3 regions of the Vibrio kyushuensis genome follow, and region 2 is predicted to be linked to each of the others. Evidence: predicted binding sites of a transcription regulator. Region 2 holds the regulator's gene; each other region holds the start of a gene.
The links. The regulator MetJ, encoded in region 2, represses methionine synthesis genes. The targets are predictions, from matches to a motif close to TTAGACNTNTANANGTCTAA.
Positions count from the first base shown of each region.

Region 1: a site for MetJ is predicted at 5,296-5,315, ahead of metN (methionine ABC transporter ATP-binding protein MetN). Genes of this name have one in related genera too.
Region 3: a site for MetJ is predicted at 5,388-5,407, ahead of metA (homoserine O-succinyltransferase MetA). Genes of this name have one in related genera too.

Region 1 covers NZ_JAKJSV010000012.1:1,143-11,233, reverse strand. Annotated here, with positions in the region: gene L4D20_RS21085 (tetratricopeptide repeat protein) at 1-145, opposite strand, end outside; gene queF (NADPH-dependent 7-cyano-7-deazaguanine reductase QueF) at 168-1,013, opposite strand; gene syd (SecY-interacting protein) at 1,127-1,672, shown strand; gene L4D20_RS21070 (Zn-ribbon-containing protein) at 1,694-2,482, shown strand; gene L4D20_RS21065 (MetQ/NlpA family lipoprotein) at 2,643-3,452, opposite strand; gene L4D20_RS21060 (methionine ABC transporter permease) at 3,498-4,175, opposite strand; gene metN (methionine ABC transporter ATP-binding protein MetN) at 4,165-5,199, opposite strand; gene gmhB (D-glycero-beta-D-manno-heptose 1,7-bisphosphate 7-phosphatase) at 5,414-5,965, shown strand; gene L4D20_RS21045 (MliC family protein) at 6,050-6,397, shown strand; gene treR (trehalose operon repressor TreR) at 6,535-7,482, shown strand; gene treB (PTS trehalose transporter subunit IIBC) at 7,661-9,085, shown strand; gene treC (alpha,alpha-phosphotrehalase) at 9,182-10,091, shown strand, end outside.
Region 2 covers NZ_JAKJSV010000007.1:225,752-235,842, forward strand. Annotated here, with positions in the region: gene priA (primosomal protein N') at 1-1,393, opposite strand, end outside; gene rpmE (50S ribosomal protein L31) at 1,676-1,891, shown strand; gene L4D20_RS16795 (malic enzyme-like NAD(P)-binding protein) at 2,253-3,542, shown strand; gene metJ (met regulon transcriptional regulator MetJ) at 3,719-4,039, opposite strand; gene L4D20_RS16805 (O-succinylhomoserine (thiol)-lyase) at 4,313-5,512, shown strand; gene L4D20_RS16810 (bifunctional aspartate kinase/homoserine dehydrogenase II) at 5,516-7,927, shown strand; gene metF (methylenetetrahydrofolate reductase) at 8,213-9,103, shown strand; gene zapB (cell division protein ZapB) at 9,217-9,459, opposite strand; gene glpX (class II fructose-bisphosphatase) at 9,735-10,091, shown strand, end outside.
Region 3 covers NZ_JAKJSV010000010.1:90,638-100,728, forward strand. Annotated here, with positions in the region: gene rlmF (23S rRNA (adenine(1618)-N(6))-methyltransferase RlmF) at 1-22, shown strand, start outside; gene L4D20_RS20165 (putative bifunctional diguanylate cyclase/phosphodiesterase) at 251-2,155, opposite strand; gene L4D20_RS20170 (acyl-CoA thioester hydrolase/BAAT C-terminal domain-containing protein) at 2,580-3,458, opposite strand; gene pilW (type IV pilus biogenesis/stability protein PilW) at 3,516-4,241, opposite strand; gene metA (homoserine O-succinyltransferase MetA) at 4,422-5,363, opposite strand; gene L4D20_RS20185 (ATP-binding protein) at 5,495-5,887, shown strand; gene L4D20_RS20190 (DUF3859 domain-containing protein) at 5,866-6,288, shown strand; gene L4D20_RS20195 (EAL domain-containing protein) at 6,292-7,803, opposite strand; gene L4D20_RS20200 (tripartite tricarboxylate transporter permease) at 8,120-9,646, opposite strand; gene L4D20_RS20205 (tripartite tricarboxylate transporter TctB family protein) at 9,661-10,091, opposite strand, start outside.

The DNA.
Region 1 (10,091 bases), on a different contig from region 2:
AATTGAGCGTAAGCGCTTTTGACTGCGCTGGCACTATGCCTAATAAATTATTTGCTTCATTCAGTGTGGCAGAAGAGTAAACACTCGCATTGACGAAAGTTGAAAACAAACAAACCATTAAGCATAGAACTCGCTTCCAGCGCATTGATAGCATCCTAAGTAATTCCTTATTGACGAGCCATTCGTTTATTATGAGCAGGCTTCGCATTTTCCGATGAGCGATATGGATTAATATCTAAGCCGCCGCGGCGAGTATAACGAGCGTATACCGTCAGCTTGGTTGGCTGACAATATTTCATGATGTCAGTATAGATACGTTCAACGCACTGTTCGTGAAACTCATTATGCTCACGAAAAGAGACGATGTATCGTAACAGAGCTTCACGATTAATTTTTTGACCTTGATATTGAATCTCTACACTGCCCCAATCTGGTTGGTTGGTAATTAAGCAGTTAGACTTCAATAAATGGCTGTGTAGCGTTTCATCGACAACTTCTTCGCTGATTGAATTCTCTAGCAGTGTCTCATCAAAATCGTAACTATTGATTTCAATCTCTTGGTTATCAATACAATCACCTTGCATGGAGACAATCGGTTGGTCTGTGTAATCGGTAACAGGGTAAATATTCAATGCCACTGACTCACCCGCACAGGCCGAAAGGTCTGTACGTAATCGTTCAGAAACTTCTTCCCAGTTACTGAATTTAGTTTGATTGTAGCTATTGAGATAAAGCTTAAAAGACTTAGATTCGATAAGGTTAGCACTGGTTGCTGGGATTGCTATTTCACCCACCGCGACCTGTGGCAGACCATTACTATTTAGCCAAGACAATTCGTACATAGTCCAAATATCGCAGCCTAAAAAAGGAAGGCTATCACCAAGGTTCAAATCATCTCGATTCAAACTACGTGGCACTGGCTGAAGTAGGCTTGCATCATATTGATTGGTGTATTGCGTCTTTTGGCCTAATGTCAGCCCTGCAAGCTCTTTGGCATCAGAATATTTGCTCATACTTTGTCTTAAATTAGATTAGAATGGCGAGAATTTTACGCAATCCCTAGCGAACTGTCATTAAATGAAATAGCACTTCGCAGGCTTTCCTTACCGATATTTTGGAGATATTCATGACTTCTCGTACCTCTCAAGCGCTTTTCACATTTAGCCAAAGGTATTTAGATGCATATCAATTAGCACATAACTCGCTTCCTAAAAATGAAGACCTAGTTGAGTTAGTGTCGCCATGTGTAGAAGAAAAGCAGAAAGATAGCGTGCTATGGAAAGCGTATCCACGTGAAAAATATGCCGATTTCACTAATGTTGAGAATGGGATTGAGCTGACATTACATGATGATATTAAAGCATTCTATGGAGCTCAATATAGCGCAGATATGAATGCTAAATGGGAAGGTAATGAATTAACACTGCTGCAGGTTTGGAGTGATGATGATTTTGTGCTTCTACAAGAGAATATCCTCGGTCACTTGGTTACGCAGCGACGATTGAAATTGAAACCAACGGTATTTATTGCAGCAACTGACGCTGAGCTAGATGTTATTTCTATCTGTAATTTGTCTGGTAATGTACTTTTAGAGCGGCTTGGTACCGATAAGCGAGATGTATTGGCGCAAGATCTTCAAGAGTTTCTAACTAACTTAGAGCCTGCTGTTTAGCCAATATTCGAGAAGAAGAACATGTACGTAGTTGAACTGCAATTTGAGTGTTTTGATAACACAACCGTTAGTGCTGTTGATAAAGCCATTAATGGTTTAATGGATGCATTAAGGTATAACGGCCAAGCGCTTGGCCGTGAATTTCCAATAGTGATGGGCGAGGGCGAGTTTTTTGTCCGTGTTGTTTGCCCAGAGCAAGATAGCTTACACCCAAAGCATCACTCCGATTTTGTTAAAGTCTGTTTTGACCGCTTATCTGAAGCGAGTTTGCTAGCTCCTAAAATGCGATTACTTGGAAGAGACTTAAACTCTGAAGAGACTGCGGAAGAAGAGACGCCTAGTTGGCAGATCCTTTACACCACTTTTGTTCATACTTGCTCTCCGCTCCGTAGTGGCGAAACCTTATTGCCAATTCCGCTCTATCGTAATCCGCCTACGTTTAATGGCGATCATAAAGCGCTGATCAAGTGGCAAACTGAGTGGCAAGCGTGTGATGAAATTCAAATGGCGGGGAGCTGCAAAGCTGAATACGCGACACAGAAAGAGATTTGTGATGTGGATAGTTTGCTGTTTCGTCGTGGGTGGGATCTAAGAGGCCGAATTGAGTTTCTAACCAAAGTACCTACCTACTATTACCAATACCGTGTTGGTGGTAAAAGCTTGGCGGATGAAAAACAGCGTAAGTGTCCTAAGTGTGGTGGTGAGTGGTTACTCGAAGAACCTGCACACGACATGTTCCACTTTAAGTGCGATGACTGTCGTATTGTATCTAACATCTCGTGGGATCAGATTAAAACGTACCATTCGTAACTGTCTTTAATTATGGATAGCCTTTGTAAAATAAGGCTTCGTGTAGAAAGAAAAAAGCCGATATTTTCTCACTATAGCTAGTGGACAATATCGGCTTTTTTAATGGTTCAAGTTGTTATGACATTACGGCATAACTTTACTTCAAGAAGCTAAGGGCTGATTACCAACCTTTAACCACACCACCTTGGAAGATTTCAGAAGCAGCATTGTAAACTTCTTCAGTTTGGTACGCTTTAACGAAGTTCTGTACGTTTTCAGCATCAAGATTGTCTTCACGAGAAACGATTAGGTTTACGTATGGAGAGTCTTTGTCTTCAACGAAGATACCATCGTTTTGTGGTGTTAGGTTGATAGAGCTTGCGTAAGTCGTGTTGATGATAGACAGAGCAACGTCATCTAGAGAGCGAGGAAGTTGCGCAGCATCTAGTTCAACAATCGTGATGTTCTTAGGGTTTGTTACGATATCGCGAACCGTTGCTAGTAGACCAGCGCCTTCGCGTAGAGTAATTAGACCTTGTTGCTCAAGAAGAAGCAGTGAACGACCTAGGTTTGTTGGATCGTTTGGAACGGCAATGCGAGCGCCATCTTCGATTTGGTCAACAGAGTCGACTTCTTTTGAGTAACCCGCGATTGGGTATACGAATGTGTTGCCTGCGATTGTGATTTTGTAACCACGGTCAATCACTTGTTGATCAAGGTATGGCTTATGTTGGAATGCGTTAAGATCGATAGAACCATCGTCTAGTGCTGCATTTGGAGTAACATAATCTGTGAAAGTGACTAGCTCAACATCTAGGCCGTATTGCTCTTTAGCAATTTTTGCTGCAACTTCAGCAACTTGTGCTTCAGCGCCAGCCATAACACCAACTTTGATTTTGCTGCTGTCTTCAGCTTTGTCGCCGCAACCAGCTAGAACAAGTGCAGACGCTGCTGCTGCGATGGTTAGTAAACCTTTAAGGCTAAATTTCATGATTATCTCCTTTATCAAAAAATGAATATTGTGTAATTAGCTGCTTTAACGGTGATCGACACGGCGAACAATAGCGTCACCAATCGATTGAATAATTTGTACCAGTACAATTAGCATAACGACCGTTACACCCATGATGACAACATCATATCGGTGGAAACCGTATCGAATTGCGACATCACCTAAGCCGCCTCCGCCAACAGTGCCGGCCATTGCTGAGTAGCTCACTAATGTCACCAACGTAATCGTTACAGCGTTGATGATGGTAGGCAGAGCTTCAGGCAGTAGTACTTTAGTAATAATTTGTGTTGGTGTCGCACCCATTGATTGTGCTGCTTCGACAAGACCTGTCGGTACTTCCAATAGAGCACCTTCAATCAAGCGCGCAACAAATGGAATTGCACCAATCGTTAGTGGAACAATTGCAGCAGTCGTTCCGATGAATGTACCCACTAACAGTTTAGTTACAGGAATAATCGCGACCATCAGAACTAAGAAAGGGACTGAGCGACCGATATTAACAATAGCGCCTAGTACTGCATTGAATTTGGTGTTCTCTAGTAAGCCGCCTTTTTTGGTTGTGTGTAGAATCACACCAAGCGGGATACCAACGCCAAAACCGACGATACCTGCAACGCCAACCATGTAGATTGTTTCCCATGTAGCACCTAGTAACAGGTCTCCATTTAGGCTAAGCCAATCCATCAAACTGTTAAAGGACATAACCAAGTACCTCTACTTTTACTTTGTTCTCACGCAAAAATTCAATTGCGGCATTATCGTCTTGTTCATTACCAAAAAGCTCAGCGACCATCATGCCGAACTTAACGCCGCCAGCGTAATCTAAATCTGAGCTGAGAATGCTCACATCGATATTAAATTTACGAGCGATTTGCGATACTAAAGGCGCATCAACTGTTTCACCGGTAAACTCTAAACGTACTAATGGGTAGCTACCCTCAACACGTGTCTCTTGTAGGCGAACTTGGTAATCTTCTGGAATAGTAAGATCGAGCGTCGAGCGAATGAATTCGTGTGCTAGCTCTGTCTTAGGGTGAGCGAAAATCTCACCAACCGTGCCTTTCTCAACCAACTCACCATCACCAATAATCGCTACTTCGTGACAGATGCCTTTCACCACATCCATCTCGTGCGTAATCAGCAAGATAGTAATGCTAAGTTTGCTGTTGATTTCACGCAGTAGCTCTAAAATAGATTGAGTCGTTGCAGGATCGAGCGCACTTGTTGCCTCGTCACACAGTAGAACCTTCGGGTCAGATGCTAATGCTCGGGCAATAGCAACACGTTGCTTCTGACCACCGCTTAGGTTAGCCGGGTAGGTGTCCCGCTTATCTGATAGGCCAACAAGCTTTAACAGTTCAGAAATTTTTCCTTCGATGTGCTCTTTACTTTTACCTGCTAACTCTAAAGGTAAAGCGATGTTGTCGAATACGGTACGTGACGAGAGCAAGTTAAAGTGTTGGAAGATCATACCTATATTACGGCGAGCTTCACTTAGTTCTGATTTGCTTAGCTTGGTTAAGTCCACGCCATCTACAACGATAGAGCCAGTGGTTGGCGCTGACAGCATGTTCACACAGCGAATCAGGGTGCTTTTCCCTGCACCTGATGAGCCAATCACACCAAAAATGGTGCCTTGCTTGATGTGAAGGTTGATGTCTTTTACTGCCACAATCTCTTTTGTGCCTTGGTAAAAAATCTTGTTTACTTGATTTATCTCAATCATTTTCTTTCCTGTGCAGGGACAACAGAATAATATTTTGAACTGTATCTCATTTAGTAGAGGATGCTATGGTGTTCGCTTATTTGTGTCAATAGATATTTTTACGTCTAGACGTCTAAACGTTCGTTTGTGCTAGTATCAAAAGTAATTAGATAGTGATGAAAGAAATAAAGCGTGCGATAATTCCTGACAATATTAAGTAAATTGAGTATGAATTTTGGCCAAACCAGCAGTGTTTTTAGACCGAGATGGCGTGATTAACGTTGACCATGGTTATGTCCATGACGAACATTCCTTTGAGTTTGTTGAAGGCGTGTTTGAAGCGACTAAGCAACTTCAGGATATGGGGTATATGCTTGTATTAGTCACCAACCAGTCAGGTATTGCACGTGGCATGTTTGATGAAGACCGTTTTTTGTCACTAACTCAGTGGATGGATTGGAACTTTGTCGATCATGGTGTTGATTTTGATGGTTTTTATTATTGCCCTCATCATGCTGAACATGGTGTTGGTAAGTATAAAGAAGAGTGTGAATGCCGAAAGCCAAAACCGGGCATGTTTATTTCAGCACGTGATTTTCTCAAAATCGACATGGCTAAATCAGTCATGGTTGGCGATAAAGCTGAAGACATGATGGCCGCAGAGGCGGCAGGTGTTGGTACTAAAATTTTGGTTCGTACGGGTAAACCAGTAACGGACAAAGGTGAATCGTTAGCGACCACTGTGCTCGATAGCATAAGAGATGTTCCTGCCTATCTATCGAATTAAGAGGTCGCCTAGCGGCCTTTTTTATTTGTTGTACATATGAGGACGAATAAAAAAGTTAAGATGAGATAAAATTAGGAGGTCATTATGCAGAAACGATTGTTGATCCTAATAGCATGTGTTCTTAGTTTACTTGGCTGCTCTCAATCCTCTTCTGTTGATGGGATGAAAGTAAATGAGAGTTTATTCCATACCTATAACTGTGAGTCAGATAAAAGCTTCGACGTTGCGTATATTCCAGATAGTGAAATTGCGGTGTTGCGTGTTGCTGAGAAAGAGTATGCACTTATCCAGATTCGTTCAGGATCGGGTACTCGATATATTCTTAACGATGGTACAGCTGAGGTTGAAAACCCTGTAACGTTGCGCACAAAAGGCGAAGAAGCTCGCTTAGAGCTCAACCAGCACGTTTACAAAAACTGTAAAACACAATAAATTAATAGTAATTAGTCTGTTGAGTACATAACTGAAACACAGCCTTTGATGTACGCAGGCAGTTAGGTTACTTCATAATGTTGGCAATCTTATGGTTTGCCGATAGACACTCCTTTTGATGAAATTCCCCGAGAAGTATGAGCAAAAAACTCACGATTCATGACATCGCAAAGCTTTCTGGCGTTGGTAAATCTACCGTATCACGCGTGTTGACGAACGATCCAAAAGTAAAACCAGCCACACGTGCAAAGGTTGAACAAGTCATCCAAGAGTCTGGCTATATTCCGTCTAAATCTGCGCAATCAATGCGGGGAGGAAGTCAGAAGGTCGTTGGTGTGATTATCTCTCGTTTGGACTCTCCTTCAGAGAATAAAGCGGTGGGAAGCATGCTAAATACGCTATATGCCGCAGGTTATGATGCCGTGATCATGGAGAGCCAGTTTGACAGGCTCAAAACGAATGAGCACCTTGATGTCCTGAAAAAGCGTAATGTGGATGGTGTGATTGTTTTTGGTTTTACTGATTTGGACACTGAAAAGCTAGAGTTGTGGCAGGGGAAGTCAGTTGTCATTGCCATGGATACTGAAGTAACGTCATCTATTAATTATGATAATCATGGCGTTATACACCATGCATTGCAGTATTTATCCGATCTTAACTTACAAGAGATCGCCTTTATTGGGGTTGATCCTAGCGATAAAACTACAGGTAAGTTGCGCTTAGACTCCTATCTGTCTTGGTGTCATGAGCACCAAGTTACTCCCGTCTATCAAACAGGGCAGCTTCATCACGAAAGTGCTTATCAATTGGTGGAGAAGGTGCTGACCAGCTCGACCCAAGCCGTTGTGTGCGCTAGTGATACGCTCGCGCTTGGGGTGATTAAAAAGCTGCAAGAACTTGGTCGTGAAGATGTTATAGTGACAGGTGTCGGAGGCAACGAACTACTCTCTTTTCTTTTCCCTAAAGTGCACAGTATTGATCCGGGTTATACACTTGCAGGACAACAAGCCGCTAAGTTGTTGATCTCCCATGTAAATGGCAATTCTGATCTGGTACATATCACCCAGAACCCGATCATTTCTTAAGTCACTAATTTATATTTGAATTAAAATTATACTGTGATCACACTCAATTTATGGGACTGTTCCCATTTTGATTTGTGATGGAGTCTGTCAGTATGCTTACTAAGTTGTGGGAATGTTCCCATTTCAAGGTGAAACATAGAAAAGACTCGAGTGAGACTCCAATAGGGTGGACAAGGATATGAGCAAGATAGCGAGACAAGACGTTGCGCGTCTTATAGAACTAGTTGGTGGCAGCGATAACATCGCCAGTGTTAGCCACTGCTTAACACGACTTCGTTTTGTGCTGAACGACACTGACAAAGCGGATGAGAAAGCACTAGAATCATTAAGTGTGGTTAAAGGCTGCTTTACCAACGCGGGTCAGTTTCAAGTGGTTATTGGTACTGAAGTCGATGACGTGTATGCCATCCTGATTGAACTTTCAGGTAAATCAGAATCAACTAAAGATGATTCAAAGCTTGCTGCTCGCCAGAACATGAACATCCTAGAGCGTGGGATCTCTCACCTAGCTGAAATCTTTGTTCCACTATTGCCAGCCATCATTACTGGTGGTCTTATTCTTGGTTTCCGAAATGTGATTGGCGACATCAAGATGTTTGAAGGCCAGTCTCTTACTGAAATTAGTCAATTTTGGGCAACAGTGCACTCCTTCTTATGGCTGATTGGCGAAGCTATTTTCTTCTTCCTACCTGTTGGTGTTTGTTGGGCGACAGTAAAAAAACTTGGTGGTACGCCAATTCTAGGTATTACCTTAGGTGTGACCTTAGTTTCGCCTCAACTGATGAATGCCTATTTAATCGGCAAAGAGGTGCCAGAAGTTTGGGACTTCGGCCTATTTGTGATTGAGAAAGTTGGATATCAGGCTCAGGTTATTCCAGCCATGCTAGCGGGTGTCGCTTTGGCGTTCATTGAAACAAATCTTAAACGTATTGTACCGTCGTATCTTTATCTTGTGGTTGTTCCGTTTGTATCCATCATCGTTTCTGTAGTTCTTGCGCACGCATTGATCGGTCCTTTTGGTCGCATTCTTGGCAATGGTGTCGCGTTTGCTGCCAAAGTAGCAATGACGGGTGACTTTGCTGTGATTGGTTCGATGATCTTTGCATTCCTCTACGCACCACTTGTCATTACTGGTATTCACCACACAACCAATGCGGTTGATTTACAGTTAATGCAAGAGCTTGGTGGCACTCCTATTTGGCCGTTGATTGCATTGTCAAATATCGCTCAAGCCTCTGCTGTTGTTGGCATTATCATTATCAGCAAAAAACATGGAGAGCGTGATATATCCGTTCCGGCTGCAATTTCGGCTTATCTTGGTGTCACAGAGCCTGCTATGTACGGCATTAACTTGAAGTATAAGTTTCCAATGCTGAGCGCCATGGTGGGTAGTGCACTAGCTGCGGCGATTTGTGGTAGTGCGGGGGTTATGGCAAATGGTATCGGAGTAGGTGGCCTACCGGGGATCTTGTCGATTCAACCGCAGTACTGGGGGATCTACTCAATTGCGATGTTAGTTGCGATTCTTGTTCCTGCAGCTTTGACTCTGTTCTTTTACAAGCGAGCGCAGCTTAAAGGTGAACTTGAGCCAGTCAGTGCTTAATTGATAACTTTTATAGCTACTCAATTTTCAATAATTCAATTTGGAGTGGCGTTTTGCCACTCCCTCTCAATTTTTCTTTGGTAAGTGAGATCGTTGATGACAATGATAAACGTGGATAAAAACTGGTGGAAGAAGGCAACTATCTATCAAATCTACCCAAAAAGTTTTTGTGATAGTGGGAATAAAGGTACTGGCGACATTCAAGGGATTATCTCTAAATTAGATTACCTGAAGTTACTTGGGGTTGATGCAATTTGGATTACGCCTATCTACGAATCACCCATGATCGACAACGGTTACGATATTGCTGATTATTACAGAGTGAATCCTGATTTCGGCACGATGGATGACTTTGATGAATTACTAAAGCAAGCCAAACAACGCAATATTCGTATTATTATGGATATCGTGGTTAATCACACGTCTACTGCTCATCATTGGTTTCAATCGGCACTTGGTGATGTAAATAGCCCATACCGTGATTACTATATTTGGAAAGATCCGGTCAATGGCGATATTCCCAATAACTGGCAATCCAAGTTTGGTGGCAATGCTTGGGAGTTAGATACGAAAACCAACCAATATTACTTGCATTTGTTTGCTAAAGAACAGGCGGATCTCAATTGGGAAAACCCCAAGGTTCGTGAAGAAGTAAAACAGGTGATCAGTTTTTGGGCTGAGAAGGGGGTTGATGGATTCCGATTAGATGTGATCAACCTAATATCAAAGCAACAAGACTACGCGAGCGATGACATTGGTGACGGTCGCCGTTTCTATACTGATGGTCCGCGGGTACATGAGTATCTACAAGAAATTAGCGAAGCGGTATTTAACAAATATGGCAGTGTCACCGTTGGTGAGATGTCATCAACTACACTAGACCACTGTCAGCAGTACTCTTCAAGTGATGGTAAAGAGCTTTCAATGGTGTTTAACTTTCATCATCTAAAAGCGGATTACAAAAATGGTGAGAAGTGGACCAACGCGCCATTTGATTTCTTGCAGC
Region 2 (10,091 bases):
GATGACAGCGCACTTCTCGGCTGTGTTGATGGAAAGTATAATAGGCATCACAGCGATTACACTCGGCAATCCAACCACATTCATGACACATCAAAGCAGGAGAAAAACCTCTGCGATTCAAGAACAGCATTACCTGATTACCCGCATTGAGGTGTCGCCTCATTTGCGCAATCAATGGTGCAGACAGTCCCCCTTCTAAATAGAGCCCTTTTATATCAAGTACGCTATGAGTCGCGGGCTTGGCAACACCTGCGCGTTGGGTCAATGTCAGGTAATGATATTTTCCAGTTTGTGCATTATGCAGTGTTTCAAATGCAGGGGTAGCCGAGCCAAGTACGATTGGAACCTGCTCTTTATTCGCGCGCATGACCGCAACATCACGGGCATGATAGCGAAGGGTATCTTGTTGTTTATAAGAGCCGTCGTGTTCTTCATCAACAATAATAATGCCAAGATCAGCAAAAGGCGTCAGCAATGCTGACCGTGTACCGATTATTATGCCTGCAATACCATCTCGTGCTGACAACCACGCATTGAGTCGCTCAGTCTCATTTAATCCAGAGTGCATTACCGCAACCGGTACATTAAAGCGTTTTTTAAATCGATTGATGGTTTGTGGCGTTAAGCCAATTTCAGGAACCAGCACCAATGCTTGACGCTTTTTCTCTAGCACTGGTTTTATCATATTGAGATAAACCTCTGTTTTTCCTGAACCGGTCACCCCTTCTAGTAAATAGCAGCCAAAACCCGGATTGCTATTAACGGTGGCAATCGCAATCGCTTGTTCCTCATTGAGTTTCGGCTTATCAACGCTTGCTTCAATCTCACGAGGCCACTTAGCTAATGTCGGTTTTATTTCTCGGCTCTCTATCCAGCCTTTATCTTGCAGTGTCTTTAATACGCTACTGGTGATCTCTTGGTCGATAAACGATTGATGCGACAACGGACCATGTTCGAGCATGTGCATGACTTTAGCTTGCTTAACCGCTCTACCAAAGCCTTGCATCAGTTGATCTCGGCCTGCTGAAGTTAACTGCCACTCCACCAACGAAGTGAAATCCGCTGGTTTACCTTTTTTTAGCGCACTCGGCAGTGCATTGGCGAGTGTGTCACCTAGGGGATATTGATAAAACTGGCTACACCAACTGAGTAAGCTGTAGAGTTTTTCAGGCCAGACTGGCGCTGCGTCCAGTACCTTATAAATCGGTTTGAGTTTAGATATTTCAAATTCAGATTCACTGACCATTGCCGTTACGATACCAATCTGGCTTCTTGGGCCAAAAGGCACACTGACTCGCCCACCAATCACAGGAAATAGATGATTTGGAATGAGATAATCAAATTGCTTGTCCAGTGGAACGGGCAAAGCAACTCGGGCAATAGATGGGCGCATAGTGGTTGGCAACTTATTACAGCGACAAGAAAACACAGTCTAAATGATTGCTTAGTATAGAGGGAAGTAAAAACCGACTAAAAAAGTGGCGAAATAATTAGCAAATCTGTTGATCCTCACGCTAGGATTCATTACTATACTGCGCCTTAGGATAGGGCTTGTTATGTTCTTTCGGTATTTATTATTGATAAAGAGCATTACAAATTATCCATATTATTTTTTAACTACGTGTGGTGTCCGGCATAGACTCGGATGGCGACACGGCCTAATTGAGGTTATCCCATGAAAACTGGAATCCACCCAGAATACAAAGCAGTTTCAGCTACTTGTTCTTGCGGCAACACTTTTGAGTTCAACTCAACTCTAACTAAGCCAGCAATTCACCTAGACGTATGTGACAAATGTCACCCATTCTACACTGGTAAGCAACGTATCGTAGATACAGGCGGCCGTGTTGATAAGTTCAACAAACGTTTCGGTGCTCTTTCAAGCAAGTAATAGCTTTAGCTATACCGAATTAGAAAAAGGACGCTCAGGCGTCCTTTTTTGTTTCTGTTGTTCCTAGTTTCATGGCCTCACGTTCCCTTACCCCCCTCTCTTCTACCCTTTTTACGGCCCTTTTCCATCCTCTTATCTATTTACTTCATATAGCTAATAATTTCATTTTATCTTTACGTTAAAGTATTTTATCGCAAACAACCTCAACGACTTAGTTTGATTAAACTTGATCTGGTCTTATCAGCAGTCTATTCACAGCCTGCAATGATATGAGTCGCATTCTTACCTAGGCAGGTTGACTTACATCCTTTAGAATGATGCTTCCCCCTTTTAGTCACATTTTCGATGAGTACCTGCACCTATGTCCGATGACAACCGTCAAGAAAACTCTGCTGAGTTATCTGCCCAAGAAGCCTTTCGTCAACAAGCTCTTGATTATCATGCCTTTCCTAACCCAGGTAAGATTGCGATTGCACTTACTACTGCCGCTGATTCTGCTGAAGACCTAGCGCTAGCATACAGCCCAGGTGTTGCTGAACCTGTTCGTGAAATCGCACAGAATGTAGAGAACGTCTACAAGTACACCGCAAAAGGAAACATGGTCGCAGTTATTTCTAACGGTACGGCAATCTTAGGTCTAGGTAACTTAGGTCCTATCGCTTCAAAACCTGTAATGGAAGGTAAAGCACTACTATTCAAACGCTTTGCAGGTCTTGATTCGATTGATATCGAAGTGAAACACCGCACCATTGACGAGTTCGTTGATACGGTAGCCAACATCGCTGATACCTTTGGTGGCATCAACCTAGAAGACATCAAAGCCCCTGACTGTTTTGAAATTGAACGTCGTCTAATTGAGCGTTGTGATGTTCCAGTATTCCATGATGACCAACACGGTACTGCTATCGTAACAGCGGCTGGCATGCTGAATGCAATTGAGCTTCAAGGTAAGAAGCTTGAAGAAGCTACTATCGTTTGTCTTGGCGCTGGCGCTGCGGCCGTTGCCTGTATGGAGCTACTGATTAAGTGTGGCGCGATGCGTGAAAAGATCTACATGCTTGACCGTAAAGGCGTGATCCACACTCGTCGTGACGACATTAACGAATACAAACAACGTTTTGCCAACAACACAGATAAACGTACGCTTGAAGATGTTATTGAAGGCGCCGATCTGTTCTTAGGTGTATCTGGACCGAACCTTCTTCCACCAGAAGCACTTAAACTAATGGCTGATAAGCCAATCGTTTTCGCTTGCTCAAACCCAGATCCAGAGATCAAACCTGAATTGGCACACGAAGTACGCAGTGATTTAATCATGGGTACTGGTCGCTCTGATTACCCTAACCAAGTGAATAACGTGTTGTGTTTCCCATTCATTTTCCGTGGTGCACTTGATGTACGTGCAAGCGTGATTAACGATGAAATGAAGCTTGCAGCTGTTGACGCCATTCGTGAACTTGCAAAAGAACCAGTACCTGCTGAAGTATTAAAAGCGGCGGGTGTTGATAGCCTTGAGTTTGGTTCTGGTTACATCATTCCAAAACCAATGGACCCACGTCTACTTCCACGCGTAGCAAAAGCAGTCGCGATTGCAGCAGTTGAGTCTGGTGTATCTCGCATTGAAATGCCAGCGAACTACATGGAGTCTTAATCAGCTTTCTTTGCTAAAGGTATTTCTTTGCTAAAAGTATTCTAGGCATTAAAAAACCGCAGTCTTTTTATAAAGTCACTGCGGTTTTTTATTTCTGTACCGTTTATTTATGTACAGCAAGCGATAGTATTACTGCGCTAACTACACGATTAAAGTAATAGTTAGCTGAGCCTTTTTTATTCTTGATCGTAGGCTTCAAACTCAATACCCATCTCAGTCATCAGTGCTTTCACTTCCGCTGGAATATCGTCTGGGCGATCTTTTCGTAAATCTTCATCCGTTGGTACAGGTTGGCCTGTATAAGCATGTAAGAATGCTTCACATAAAAGTTCGCTGTTTGTCGCATGGCGTAAGTTATTAATCTGACGACGTGTACGCTCATCAGTCAATACCTTCAATACTTTAAGCGGAATCGATACTGTGATTTTCTTTACTTGTTCGCTTTTCTTTCCGTGTTCCGCGTATGGACTAATGTATTCACCATTCCAGTCTGCCATTGCGCACCTTCGTTTTTATTGTGTGTAATTTGAGTCAAGGCGCAATTTTAGCCGGATTCAAGTCTATAAGCAAAGACATATAGACGTCTAGAAGTGTTGACGTCTTCATTTTTGAGAAGTAAAGTGTAAAAAATGGAAGTAGGAATAACATAGAACAAATATATCCTAGTCACTTACCTAGGTAGTGTTTCTCTTTAAAAGTTATCATTACAACGTCATTATGCATATTTTATAAGTACGGTTTAAGTACAGTCATACACAAAGGAAGGACCTATGAGCACCCGCAAACCAGCCACCATCGCAGTTCGTACTGGTATCGAGTCAGACACGCAACATCACGCTGTCGTGCCACCGATTTATCTCTCGACTAATTATGGTTTCCCTGCTTTTGGTAAAGTGCCTAAGTACGACTACACCCGCTCTGGTAATCCAAATCGCGGTCTACTTGAGACTGCTCTGTTTGAATTAGAGTCAGGCAAAGGCGCGGTCGTCACAAATTGTGGCACTTCAGCGCTGAACCTTTGGGTTTCTGCTTTTATCGGCCCTGATGATCTTATCATCGCGCCTCATGACTGTTACGGCGGTACTTATCGTCTGTTCAATACTCGCAGCCTGAAAGGTGACTTTAAGGTTGAGTTTGTTGATCAATCGGATATTAAAGCCTTTGACGCCGCTATCGCTAAAAAACCAAAGCTAATTCTTATTGAAACTCCTTCTAATCCTTTGGTTCGTGTTGTTGATATTGAGCGTACGTGTGAAAAAGCGAAAGAAGTGGGCGCATTAGTGGCCGTCGACAATACCTTTTTAACACCTGTGTTCCAAAAGCCTTTAGAGCTTGGTGCAGACTTTGTCATTCACTCAACCACTAAGTACATCAATGGTCACTCTGATGTTATTGGCGGCGTGGTGATCACTAAAACAGAAGAGCACGCTGAAGAGCTGGCTTGGTGGGGCAACTGCATAGGTGCAACGGGCACACCGTTTGATAGCTACATGACGCTGCGCGGTATTCGCACGCTTGGTGCCCGTATGCGCGTTCATGAAGAGAGTTCTCAAACCATTTTAACGGAACTGCAAAAACAAGAATTGGTTAAAGTCATCTATCACCCAAGTCTTGAAAGCCACCCTGGTCATGACATTGCTAAGAAGCAACAATCTGGTTTTGGTTCAATGCTTAGTTTTGAATTTGGCGGAACCTTTGAACAACTAAAATATTTTGTTGGCAAGCTAGAGCTATTCTCTCTGGCTGAATCTCTAGGTGGTGTTGAAAGCCTAATTTGTCACCCCGCGTCTATGACTCACCGAGCGATGGGTGAAAAAGCACTAGCTGAAGCCGGTGTCTCTCAACAGCTATTACGTTTATCGGTAGGTTTAGAAGATGCAGACGATCTGATTGACGATTTGAAGCAAGCTTTTGCTAAGACTGAAAAGCAAGTTAACTCAGAACAAGACAACTCAGAGAAAGAGGCTTAATTAATGACTGTTTCACGTCAGCTACATAAGTTCGGTGGCAGTAGCCTAGCTAATCCTGAGTGCTACTTGCGCGTTGTTAATATTCTAAAGGAATACTCACAGAGTGATGATCTTGTTGTTGTTTCAGCAGCCGGAAAGACCACCAACCGCTTAATTGCTTTTGTAGATGCGCTATCAAAAGATGGTCGCCTTGCTCATGAAGCACTACAAGAACTGCGTAAATTTCAAATTGAACTGATTAACACACTGCTCACTGGTGACACCCAGCAGCAATTAATAGCTCAAATTAATGACGAATTTAGTACGCTTGGCGAACTTACCGCACCTCTAACAGAAGCAGAACGTGCCGCTGTTTTAGGCCACGGTGAAGTTTGGTCGGCTCGATTACTCGCGAATTTATTAACTCAACATAAGCTTGATGCCGTATCACAAGATGCGCGTGCATTTTTACGCACCGAAGCAGGTACTCAACCTGAAGTTGATCGCGCAAGCTCTTACGCATTAATCAAAGATGTACTCGCTCAACACACTCACAATCGAGTAGTGATCACAGGCTTCATGGCACAAGATAGCCAAGGTCATACTGTACTGCTTGGCCGCAATGGTTCTGACTACTCAGCGACGGTGATCGGCGCACTAGCTGAGGTTTCTCAAGTTACCATTTGGAGCGATGTAGCTGGCGTGTATAGCGCTGATCCACGCATTGTAAACGATGCCTGCCTGCTCCCTCTTCTTCGCTTAGATGAAGCAAGTGAGCTAGCACGTCTTGCCGCCCCTGTACTTCATAGCCGCACTTTACAGCCTGTTGCTCAAAGCTCGATGGATCTTCACCTGCGCTGTAGCTATCAAGCAGAATCAGGCTCTACACGTATCGAGCGTGTACTGGCGTCTGGTCGCGGAGCAAAAATCATTACCTCACTTGATGAAGTGCTACTGATTCAACTCTCTTTTGCTCATAGTCATGACTTTGAACGGTTAGAAGCAGAAGTTCTTCAAAGTCTGAAACGTACTCAACTAGAGCCGCTTGCCTATGAAGCTCAAGCAGATCAATACCAACTTCGCCTTGCTTATACGGCGGAAATTGCCAGCGGTGCTTTAAGCCACTTGCAAGATGCCGCGATTGAAGCTGAAATTAAACTCAAGGAAGGTTATTCGCTAGTGGCTGCTGTTGGCGCAGGTGTAACCAAGAATCCAAATCACTGCTATGGCTTCTATCAGCAATTAAAGTCATTACCTGTTGAGTTTATCTCTGAGGCTCAATCTGGATTAAGTCTGGTTGCCGTCACACGTAAAACACCGATTACCCCATTAGTTAACGCTATCCACAGTCAGCTATTCCAAGCACAAAAACGAGTTGCGATTGCCCTATGTGGTAAAGGCAATATTGGCGCTAGCTGGCTTGGGCTCTTTTCAACGCAAAAAAGTGAACTTGAAAAACGCCGAGGCATGAGTTTTAACCTTGTCGCGGTTGTCGATAGCCAGACCTATTGGTTTGATGACCAAGGAATCGATGCTAGCAGCGTTGAAAAGCACTTTAGTGATGAAGCAGTAGCAAACGATGGTAAAGAGTGGATAGAGCGTCTTGGAGCAATTCAAGGCTATGACGATGTGATTGTTCTTGATGTCACTGCAAGTAAAGCTTTGGCTAATCAATACCTCGATATTGCAGCGCAAGGTATGCACCTGATCTCTGCAAACAAGGTGGCAGGTTCAGCATCAAGCCAGTACTACAATCAAGTTCAAGATGCGTTTAGTAAGATAAACCGCCACTGGCTGTACAATGCAACAGTAGGTGCTGGTTTACCGATTAACCACACTGTGCGCGATTTGCGTGAGAGTGGTGATGACATCATGGCGCTATCTGGAATTTTCTCTGGCACGCTGTCATGGTTATTCCAGCAGTTTGATGGCTCAGTTCCCTTTAGTGAGTTGGTTGATTTAGCGTGGCAGCAAGGTTTAACCGAACCCGACCCACGCGCTGATCTAGATGGATCAGACGTGATGCGTAAGCTAGTGATCTTAGCTCGTGAATCTGGGCTTAATATTGAACCAGAAAACGTTAAGGTTGAGTCTCTTGTTCCTCGTGAACTTGCCGACCTGCCACTGGATGATTTTCTTGATAAGAGCGCGCTACTGAGCGAAATTTTGGCCGAGCGTTTAGAGAAAGCTCAGCGCGAAGATAAAGTACTACGCTACATAGCAAGACTAGAAAAAAATGGTGATGCAACTGTAGGAATTGAAGCGCTCAATAAAGAACACGCGCTTGCGAACCTGCTGCCTTGTGACAATATTTTTGCCATTGAGAGTAAGTGGTATAAAGACAACCCACTAGTAATTCGTGGCCCAGGTGCTGGACGTGAAGTCACCGCAGGGGCGATTCAGTCTGACTTAAACCTACTTTCGAGTCAGTTATAGAGTAATAGCCAAAGCCTCTGCTTTTTATTAAAAGTTAAAGGTTATATTCCGAAAAATAAAATCAATAAAGGATTAGAGCCATTTCTAATCCTTTATTTTAGATACTCCCTCTTCCCCTTGAATTTTTTAATCAGTCCTGATTGAAATAGTCTCATCATCTACATGAGAAAAATTCATAGTCACGCTGTTGACATTAAAACGTATTCATTACATCCTGTAGACATATAGACGTCTAAACGTCGATTTCAAAAGTTTGGTGATTGGATTGATCACAGGGAGAGTAAGATGGGATATACACACGCAGGTCACATAGACGCACTAAATCAAAATGTTGCTGAGCTTTCAGATAGCATCAATGTGTCATTCGAGTTTTTTCCACCAAGCAGTGAGAAGATGGAAGAAACGTTGTGGAACTCTGTTCACCGTCTGAAAACTCTACAGCCTAAGTTTGTTTCTGTAACATACGGTGCAAACTCTGGTGAACGTGACCGTACTCACTCCATCATCAAAGATATTAAAGATCAAACTGGCCTTGTTGCTGCCCCTCACCTAACTTGTATCGACGCCTCTCGTGACGAGCTAATTCAAATTGCTGATGACTACTGGAATAATGGCATCCAAAGCATTGTTGCCCTGCGTGGCGATATTCCAGCAGGTGGCGGCGCACCAGAGATGTATGCGTCAGACCTAGTTACGCTACTTAAAGAGCGTCACGATTTCGATATTTCAGTAGCAGCCTTCCCTGAGGTTCACCCTGAAGCAAAAAGTGCCCAAGCAGATTTAATTAACCTTAAACGTAAGATTGATGCGGGTGCAAATCGCGCGATCACGCAGTTCTTCTTTGATGTAGAAAGCTACCTGCGTTTTCGCGACCGCTGTGTAGCGGCTGGTATTGATGCTGAAATCGTACCGGGGATACTTCCAGTTTCTAACTTCAAGCAAGCTTCTCGCTTTGCTGCGATGAATAACGTAAAAGTGCCGGGCTGGATGGCAAAACAATTTGAAGGTTTAGATGACGACCCAACAACTCGTCAACTGGTTGGTGCTAGTCAAGCGATCGATATGGTTCGAACACTAAGCCGTGAAGGTGTAAAAGACTTCCACTTCTACACACTAAACCGAGCTGAGATGACATATGCACTGTGTCATACGCTAGGTGTTCGCCCACAAGGTTAGTACGACTTTACACAATCTATAAAAACAAAAACGCCGACGATCTCTCGTTGGCGTTTTTATTGAATCTGTAATAAGCCTAGTTCAAATAAACCAAGCTGTAATAAACGTAACGCTTATTCTACTTCATCCATTTTGCCAAGTAGACCACGGATGCGTTCTTGCCATGCAGCTTGCTCTTGTTGCATCTGTTCTGCTTTCTGCTCTAGAGCTTCACGGTTGGCTTTCAGCTCACTCGCTTCGCTTGCTAGTTGCTGCTTCTCTTCTTTTAATTCTTCAACTTCCATTTGTAGCAAAGAAATTGTGTCTACTGCTGTTTGAATCTTTGCTTCCAGTTGCTCTAATACTTCAAAAGACATTTTAGCCTACCTTTACATTATATGGTGAGTGTTGCTCTTACCCCCATTCTACTCAGCCGTGCGCTGATAAACACGTGCTATATTCGATAATTCATATCATTCGCTCAAAATTCATACGCATATTGACAAACACCTGACTCGCGTACCGATAAGCCAGTAAATTTCACTCAAAATCCCTCAATTGGAAGCGATTAGACAAAAATGCAAACGTTTTCTTTTTGATGTGGTAAAATCGCGCCGAAATTTCCTATTCCCTTTCTTATTTTGGAGTCATCATGAAACGCGACTTAGCTTTGGCTTTTTCACGAGTTACTGAAGGTGCTGCACTAGCAGGTTATAAATGGCTTGGCCGTGGCGATAAAATTGCTGCTGACGGCGCTGCTGTTGAAGTTATGCGCACACTACTAAATAAAACCGAAATTAGCGGTGAGATCGTTATCGGTGAAGGTGAGATTGATGATGCTCCGATGCTTTTCATTGGTGAAAATGTAGGTAAAGGTGGTGATGCTGTTGATATCGCAGTAGACCCTATCGAAGGTACTCGCATGACAGCGATGGGCCAATCGAACGCTCTTGCTGTTCTTGCTGCTGGCGAGAAAGGTAGCTTCTTGAAAGCACCAGATATGTACATG
Region 3 (10,091 bases), on a different contig from region 2:
GTGGTTGAAGCTAAAAAGTTAACCATTAAACAATAGGGGGTAACTGGCGATGGATATTGAAATTTATATGCCTTGTAACCCTGACTGGCTTTGCGATGGCTTATTATATTCATTCGGATTCATCGGCATTGTTGGCTTGCTATTCTTCGTTGTCGTTCTGTATAGGGAGTATAAGAAAATAAACACTCCCTTTAAACAAGGTAAGAAAAATGGGAAGCAGTGAGGCTTCTTTCGTCGTCGTTGGTACTTGCTAATGAACGAAACATTGGGCGGTGACGAAGTGATCTAAGTTATTCGGGCTAACTGGGCGGCTTAGATAAAAACCTTGGCAATAGTCGATGTTACTTTCGTTTGCATAATTTAGTTGTTCTGCTGTTTCTATACCTTCGGCAATAACGGGAATGTTCCTAGCTTCGCAAACGAGCTTAATTGCTTTGATAACCGCTCTGTTAAACGGGCTAAGTTCATTCATAAATTGCTTATCCAATTTAATGACAGAAATCGGTAGAGTATTTATCTTATCTAGGTTTGAGAACCCTGATCCAAAGTCATCAAGTTGTAAACTAAAGCCATTAGATTGTAGAGCGAGTAAGCACTTATAGCTTTCCCCATTATCATCAATAACGAGTAAGTCAGTCACTTCAAATATAATCTGCTCTGGTTTCACATTGAACTGGTCTAAAATTTCGAGTACCTGTTCTGGAAATTCCTCTGACAGTTGATACGAGCTTAAATTGATATGGACAGCCCAGTATCGGCTGTTATTCCAATCTTTGAGTTGTTTACATACAGCTTTGACCACCCACAAACCTATTGAGGGCATCAGCCCCGATTGTTCCGCCAAAGGTATAAACTCGGAAGGTGATATATCACCAAGTAGTGGGTCATTCCAACGCATTAGCGACTCTAGTGAAGATAGTTGGCCGCTCTTTGTATCAAAGATAGGTTGATAGACTAGGTTAAACTTATCTTCTTCGAGAGCTGTGACCATCTGTTGGCGAAGCGTAGATTTACGATGAAGGTCGCTGAGCATGGTAGGTGCAAAATGATGTGCTCTGTTACGCCCTTGCTCTTTTGCACTTAGCATCGCAACATCTGCAAAATTAATGAGTTGTTCAAAAGACTGACTATGGTCTGGAAAGTTTGCGATGCCAATGCTACACCCTACGTTTATTCGGCCAATCTTTTCTATATCAATAGGCTGATTGCATTGATGAATGACTAATTGGGCAAACTCTACTCCGCATACTTCCGGTAAATATATGATGAATTCATCACCTCCAAAACGGGCTAGGGTTGCGCCACAAGGGAGAATCGATTTTATCTTGTGGGTGATCTCTTGAAGCAGTTGATCGCCAACAGGATGGCCATAACTATCGTTGACCAATTTGAAACCATCAATATCGATGAACAGTACGCTGTATTTTTCTACATAAGGAGAGCTATCAATTTTCTTAATAATTCCTTTCCGATTTAATACTTGGGTAAGAAAGTCATGATCAGATTCATGTATTGCCCCATGATATGCATGCTTTTCATCATCCATATTGATGAGCTTCATTAGAACTTGTTGTTTGTCATCTAGCCAACGTATTTCCAGATTAAACCAATGGCTACGTTTTCCTATGAAACTTTTGTGGACGGCATGTACTACCTTTTCCTTCTTGATCCTATCTATCCATGAATCTGCAAGAGCACTGTTTCCGACAAACTCTCCTAGAGTAGTAAATGTCGGTTTATAGCAACGAGTGAATGAATCGTTAAAGCTAATGGTACTTCCATCAGCATCAAATAAAATTGAGTTATTTGAGTGCTCGCTAAAAGCGAGTACCTCAGCAAGCATTGCTTTCTCACCGTTTTCTAAATCAATGCCCGAGAAATTGAACAAGATTTTTTTAACTTTGTTTTTTGGAGAAAGGTGCCACCAAGTTTGTATAGATTCGCCTTTTTCAAATAAAGAGCGATAGTAGAGCAAGGTAGCTGAAACAGCCTCTGACATTTCGCTTTTAAGATCTCTAGAGTAAAGCTCTTCACGGCAATCGGACTCCCAAACATCTAATGCTGAGTCATTAGCCAAGATAACACGCCCATCGCTTATGCTGTATATCCAAATAGGTGTATGTAATTTTTGAGGTAGCTGAGGTAATGAAATCACGATGGTCTGCCTGACGTACTTTCAGCAAAGTATTACGACTACAGCACTTTGCTAATTTTTATTAATTGGAAAGAAAGGTATAAATATAACCAAGATCTATAGGTGCTTTCGTGCTTATGATTAGTGTTATATCACTCAGTAACAAAGAACTTTTTGGCCATATCTATGGTAGAGATTATCAATTTATATCGTTTAAAATAAGGTGCAGTTTGATTTTTTAGCCGGTGTATATGTAACGTGATATTTCACTTATAAGATGCCTCTTTGATTGAACATTCAAAGAGTTCTTGAGACGCTCTCGGTGCATTGTGTAGTACGGTAGCGTTTTATTAATAGTAAGTTGTTGTTCGTATATTGGATGTCAGAGTTCTGAGCCACTCAAACGAGAGTGGCTTATGAAAGAAAGGTAGTTGAAGCTTAGTAGCTATTGAGTATGGTGCTCTTTGATAAATGCGAGTACATCGTTCCAGCTTTCGTTGTAAACATAATGACCGGTATTGTAGACAATATGCTTATATGGGTACGTATATTGCTCTGATTTTAGTCGCTCAAGTATCTGCCAGCCCATACGAGTAGAAGGCCAAACTTCATCTTTAGAACCAGAGGTTATAAGAATGGCTGCGGAGGAATTTTCAACTGGGATTAAACTGTCTTTAACGTTATCAGGCGAATCAATCACGCTATACCAAGGGTCGACGTTAAGCATTTGCTTATGACAAATATTTGTAATGGGTTTTCCACCTTTAGTCCAAGCTGGTCTACATGGATCCGTTTTCACCATATTCATCCACTGCTCAGGTGTTTGAGTTTGATCGAACGACCCCCAGACGAATGAACTAGGTGCACCAGCGATAACGACATTAATTTTATCAACGTGAGTCGCGAGTATTAAAGCCAATTCAGCGCCCCGGCTTGTTCCATAAATAGCGATACCACCTTTTTTAACCTCTGGTTGTCTTTCCAACCAATCAAAAGCTTTATCGAAGTACTCTAAAGGAACATTTGTCAGACTATCAGGAATATTGCTATGTGAGTTGTAATCAAAATAAGACAACCCCATAACTGCATAGCCACTATCTACTAGTTCTATTACACTAGACATGACGAAAGGGTATTTAGCTGCGAAGTTACCGCCGTCAGATCCACCCCATATTACGACAGCAGGTTGGTTTTTTGAGCCCTCTTGGTAATAATAGGTACCTACAATTCCGCTGGCGTCGATTGTTTTTGACGTAAATGCAAAGGTAGCCGTTGAAAATAGGCAACACAGAAAAATGGTTAAATTTAAAACTATCCTTTTCATATCATCTCCTCTTTTAGTCTGTGGCAGCAATAACGTGTATTTTTGAAAGTTGCGATTCTATGATTCTCGAGCGATTAGCTGATCTAACTGACGCTGATATTTTTCGATTAAAGCTGCATTTCCTGCTCGGGTTTCAAGCTCTACGAGTAATGTTAATGAGGGCTGACGTAAACCATAGCGTTGGTGGAATTTCATCAATCTAATTCGCGCATCAGTAAATTCGTTTTGTTCGATTTCGATTTTGGCTAACTGTAGTGTTGATCTTACTCGGTTCGGGTCGTGATCAAGTGTTCGCTCAAAATAACCTTTAGCTTTAGCGATATCTCCTGCCTTTAAAGAACAAAGAGCGGCGTTTTCATAACTGCCAGAAATCAGGTAGTAGTATGGCTGCTTTATGGCTCGATTAAAGTAGTCATCGGCTTGTTTGAAGCTTCCTTGTTTGCACAAAAAAGTACCGTAGTTATTGAGTATATTGCCGTTGTTCGGTTCTAGGCGAAGCGCACGCTTGTAAGTTTTTTCTGCGGCTTGTGGCTCACCGACTGATTCATAATAGTGCGCCATGCTTAATTGCGAGCGATAGTAGTTGGGTGCGTGTTGAAGTGCTTTTTCAAAATTCTCTCGAGCTTTGATCATATTACCTTGCTCTAGGTAACCTAATCCTAAAGCTACGCGTGTCTCAGCCATTTCAATGGTTGATGCTTTGGTAGGCGGTTCACCACCATCAGTCACTGTAATACAGCCTGCTAGTGACAGCAGTGATATCGCAGAAAATACCTTCTTCATTGAGCGCTCCTTATTAGCAAGCTCATAATATTCCGAATACTTCTACGATGATTGGTTAATAAAAAACAATGCGATCAAGTTTGCAATCATAAAAAAACGGCCACATTTGTGACCGTTTTATCCATTAGTTACTAACCAAATACTTAATAAGTAACAGCAGGTTAGACGATAAATCTAAGACTAATCATCTTTGGTAAAGTGGTCTTCACTAAACTTATCAAGATCGTAAGGTGTTTGTTGGTAAACACAGTAATTAAGCCAATTTGAAAACAACAAATGACCATGACTTCGCCAACTCGCACAGGGTTTATTATCCGCATTATTATTCGGATAGTAGTTAATTGGCATCGCTGGTTCCATGCCTTCTCCTAGATCACGAATGTACTCATGATGCAGTGTTAAAGCATCGTATTCAGGGTGACCAGTAACAAAAACATTTCTCTTGTCTTTTGTTGCTGCCAAATAAACGCCTGCAATATCAGAGCTTGCAAGAATATCTAGGTCAGTATGCTCTTCTAAAAATTCTGTCGAAAAGTCCGCATAGCGAGAATGAGGGGCTAAGAAAGTGTCATCAAAACCACGTAAAACAGGATGATAAGGTTGATGAATTTCATGGTGATAAACACCCGATAATTTATCTTTACGGGTTCGTTTAGGTAAGTCGTAGAGCAGTTTTAGTCCAGCTTGCGCAGCCCAGCATACGTATAACGTTGATGTTACATGGCTTTTTGCCCAACTCATTATCGTTTTAAGATGATCCCAATAAATCACATCTTCAAACTGTACGAGACCAAGGGGAGCACCGGTAATAATTAGCCCATCGAAGTTACGGTTTTTTACCATCTCAAATTGACGATAGAAATTATCAAGGTGCTCGGTCGGCGTATTTTTACTTGGGCGGTCATCAATGCGCAGCAGCTCAACATCAACTTGAAGTGGACTGTTTGATAATAGGCGCAAGAATTGAGTTTCAGTCTCAATTTTCTTAGGCATAAGATTTAAGATCAACACCTTTAGAGGACGGATCTCCTGAGTAGAGGCGCGAGATTCCGGCATGATAAAGATGTTTTCTTCTCTTAAAACATCGGATGCAGGCAGTTGATCGGGGATCTTAATCGGCACAGCTTTTCTCCCTTAGCTATTGTTTTAGACGTCTATACATCCAAACTTAGCGCAATCGGAATGAGATGTCGATAGCAAATTCAATCTAAATTGCGTTACTATTCATACTTGCTCGCTATGAAATATTAATCATGACTCAGACGTTGACTCTTATCCGTGGCTTACCTGGCTCAGGGAAATCTACACTTGCACACTCAATGAATATTCCACATTTTGAAGCAGACATGTACTTTGTAAACGCTAAAGGTGAATACCGTTATGATGTAGAGCTGATTTCAAAAGCACATCAGTGGTGCTTTAACCAAGTTGAACAGGCTGTGCTAAATGGTGACAGTGTCGTTGTATCCAACACGTTTGTGCGCCGTTGGGAGATTCAACCGTATTACAAATTGGCCATTCAGCATGGGATTAAGTTTGAAGTGGTTGAATGTACGGGAGCGTATGAAAATATTCATGGTGTGGACAAAAAGACAATTCTTAAAATGAACAAACGGTGGCAGCAATGGCAAAACGATCGCCAGTAATCGAAATAACTTCTTATGGAATCTATACTCAGTGGGATTCTCGTTCTAAACACTTACCGAAAATCCAAGAGTTTACAACCGATGTGCCTGCTGAGATTGATGTTGAGTTCGGCCTTATTATAAATATCAAAAAAGCGAAGGGTGAAAAGTTTTCGTTCTGTATTGATCACCCCGGTATATTGAGCAAAAAAGGAGAGCCTCTAGAACCATTTACTGGTGAAGAGTACATCAACAGTAACGACTATGACTTTTACCTAGGTGACACCGTCTGGGAGCCTTTGGAAGATAAACTTGGCAAGTGGAGCATGACGATCGAATTACAAGGCCGTGTAGTCGCAGAGAAAACGTTCCACTTGACGGCTAAAGATGAGCAACAGTTTTGGAAACATCGCGGATTTTAAGGACTAACTTGCCTTCTCTTCAAACAAGCGTTTAAGTTTAGGCAAAGGTAGTGGTTTAAAAAAGTAGTATCCTTGTAGAACAGCAACATTTTGATCAACCAAATAGTTTACTTGATGTATGGACTCAACCCCTTCAGCAACGATGGTTACTCCTAGTCTATGGCCCAAATCGATAATAGCGTTTAATACTGGTGCACTAACTGATTCGATGCCAATGGTATCAATGAAGCACTTATCTACTTTCAAGTAATCAAAATTAATGGATTGAAGAACAGAAAGTGACGTGTGCCCTGTACCAAAGTCGTCGATAGATACTTTAATACCTTTTGTTCTTAACCGTTTAATCGTATCTCGGCCAGTCTCATCTAACATCTGCCTTTCAGTGACTTCTATTGTTAGTATGTATCCAATCTTAAAAAACTTTTCTCTGTATGAATCTAGTAGATCAATGCACTTGTGTTGGTGCAAGTAACTTGGTGGAACGTTAATCCCTAAGTGAATAAGCTTGTTACTTGGAAGTTCAGATAAGTCTTGCAACGCTGTTTCAATTACATAATCAGTGATTCTATTAATAAGACCTTGCTGCTCAGCAAGTGGAATGAATACGTCTGGTCGAATTAAGCCTAGCTTTGGGTGATTCCATCGAATTAGAGCCTCTACGCCGGCAATATTTTGATCGGCCGAATTAATGAGTGGCTGGTAGCATAGGAAAAACTCATGACGGACTAACCCTTTTTTTAGATCATCCACTAGAGTTGAACGCTTACGAAAACCTTTCATTGACAGGAAGATAATCAAAGATACTAGCAGAGATACCGCTACGGCTCTGATACATGCAAGTACTAGATTATTGGCCACGTAAGAAGAGTTCGCTTCAACTAATACATCAAAATTAAATTGCTCAGATCGACTGTATGCGTGGGTATTCTTAGGGGAGAAAGAACTATGATGTGGATAAAACTTGTTTCGGAACTTTAATGTTACGGAGCTAGATTGGCTATTTGCTACCGTTGTAAACTTTTCAAGTAGGTGATTTGTATTTACTATCGAGAAAATACCGGAATGTTTATCATTAACTTCAGTATTGACAACAAATAAGGTTCGCTGCGAGGGATCTTTATTTATATCAACGAACGCGGCACCATCATCGTTACCCTCTGCTTTTATAAATGGACTTAAATCAATATTAATAATACCGCGCTTAGAAGAGCAAACCGCAATATCATTTTTTACTACGATAAGTTCTCTTGATGTATTTTCAAACATCAGGTTTTCTTGCATTTCGTTGCAATCAATTGGTTCGTTTATTGCGGCAAGATTATCGGATTGAAGATCGCTAATCGTACTTACTAATAACAGTTGGTAAGCCTTGGCGTTATCGTTCATTTCTTGTTGAATCGAGTTCATAGTAACAACGATAGACGTTGATGTAATAGCTACCAAAGGCAGGATAACAATAAGTAAAAAGTGCTTAAGCGGAGTGGGTATGACTAACGATGATAAATTAATGGTCATAACGCCTGCTGGACTGTGTGGTGAGAGAAGAATGCGTGTTACTAGGTGACAGTATAGTAAGAGAAATGACAGAAAATAATAGTAGGGAGAAATTATTCTGACACTATTCTCACTTTCGCTTTGAACTAAGGTCTCATTTTTTAAGGTGTTAGTTAATTTTATGCAAAAATAGGTCGTAGCGAGTCAGGGTTAGGGTGATACAGATGATGCAACTTGTTGATTAATAAATTGGTTATTTAAGATAACATGTAAATAAAAACAAAGGAGCGTATATGCTCCTTTGTTTTTATGCTTACTTGTTTTTATGAGTACTTATTTATTGTTCTACTTCTTTTGGTGTTGCTCTTAACTTATTAATGAAGCTGATAACTATTGGGCTAACAAGAACAAGCGCTGCAATTATAGTGAATGAGAGTGTAATAGGGCGCTCCCACAAGAAACTTAGCTCACCGTCACTGATCATTAGCGCTCGACGTAAATTCTCTTCCATTAGACCACCTAATATGAAGCCAAGTAGTAAGGGCGCTAGTGGAAAATTGGCCAATCGTAGTGCTATCGCTGCCATAGCGATGATTAGCATAATGAACACGTCCATGGTATTAAATGAGACTAAATAAACACCAGTGATTGAGAAAAACAGAATCATTGGAAGAAGAACCGTCCTTGGTACTGCCAATAACTTTGAAATATATGGAATCAGTGGAAGGTTCAAAATAACCAATACAATGTTACCAAAGTACATTGAAATTATAACCGACCAAAAGACATCAGGGTGATCAACAAATAAACGTGGACCAGGTTGGATACCATAAGAGATTAAAGCGCCAAGCATAATAGCGGTAGTACCTGAACCAGGGATACCAAGAGTCAGTAGCGGAACGAATGAACCACTTGATGCGGCGTTGTTTGCTGATTCTGGAGCGACTAAACCGCGAATGCTTCCTTTACCAAACTCTTCTTTCTTATCTTTTGGAGCGAAACTACGTTCCATACCATAGCTTAGAAAGGCTGCGATTGTCGCACCTGCACCTGGAAGAACACCGGTAAAGAAACCAAGAATAGAAGAACGGATTGAAACAGGAGCGACTTCTTTAAACTCTTCCTTAGTTATCTTCATGCTACCAATATCAGCCATGACCTTATTTTCTGCATCACTGGTGTCTTTTTGTGGCTTCAATATGCCCATCAAAGTTTCACCAAGAGCGAAGGTTGCCATTGCAAGAAGCAAGAAGCTAAATCCATCCATCAGATCAGTTAAGCCGAAAGTAAATCGCTCTACGCCGACGCCTTTATCAATACCAACCGTTGATAGCATTAAACCAAGAATGGTCATCATCCACGCTTTAATTACCTGACCTGGGCCTGCGAATGCGGCAACGGCAGATAAACCAAGTATCATCAGTGCAAAGTAATCAGAAGATTGAAAACTCAATGAGACACTTGCTAGTGCAGGTGCTGCGATTAAAAGCATGATTGCTGATAATGTGCCACCAGTGAATGAAGAGTAGGCAGCTAATGCTAATGCTTTTCCAGCTTGACCTTTTTGGGCCATTGGATACCCATCAAATGCAGTCACCACTGTGGATGAACAACCCGGAGCGTTGATTAGTATCGATGAAGTCGAACCGCCGAAAACCGCACCGTAATAAACACCTGCCATTAAGATTAAACCTGAAGAAGGGTCTAAGCCGTATGTAATAGGGATCATTAAAGCGATGGCTGAAATTGGCCCAAGACCGGGCAGCATTCCAATAAAAGTACCGACAAAACAACCAACTACCACCATCATGATGTTCATTGGCATTACTGCGGTAGAGAGTCCTTGTAAAATTCCGTCTAACATAATGTTAATCCTAATTACCAGATAATGAATAGCAGACCAGGCTCAAGATATACATCAAGAGCTTCTGTCAGAAGTAGATAAAAGGCGATTACAAAAGGAAAAGATGCGCCAAGTAGTACTGATTTCCGACGTTCTCCGAGCAAGTAAAACCCTGCAAGCAGAAATAGGCTGGTTGCAAGAACAAACCCTAGGTAAGTTAGCCCAACGCCATAAAGAGCCATCAAGCATAAAAATGCGATAAGCAGCTTCCAGTCAAAATCAGAAACAGCCCCGCTATCTTGGTCTTTTTGTCCTGTAACTAAGAGGATCAACGAAAGTCCAATACCAGCAAATGTGAGTAGAGTGGGTAAGGTTCTAGCCGTGAAAGGTTCATATTCGTCCCCGGGGAAAAGGGGAATGAGAGTGCTTTGGTAGCCATATACGAGGCAGACCAAAAGGAAAATAA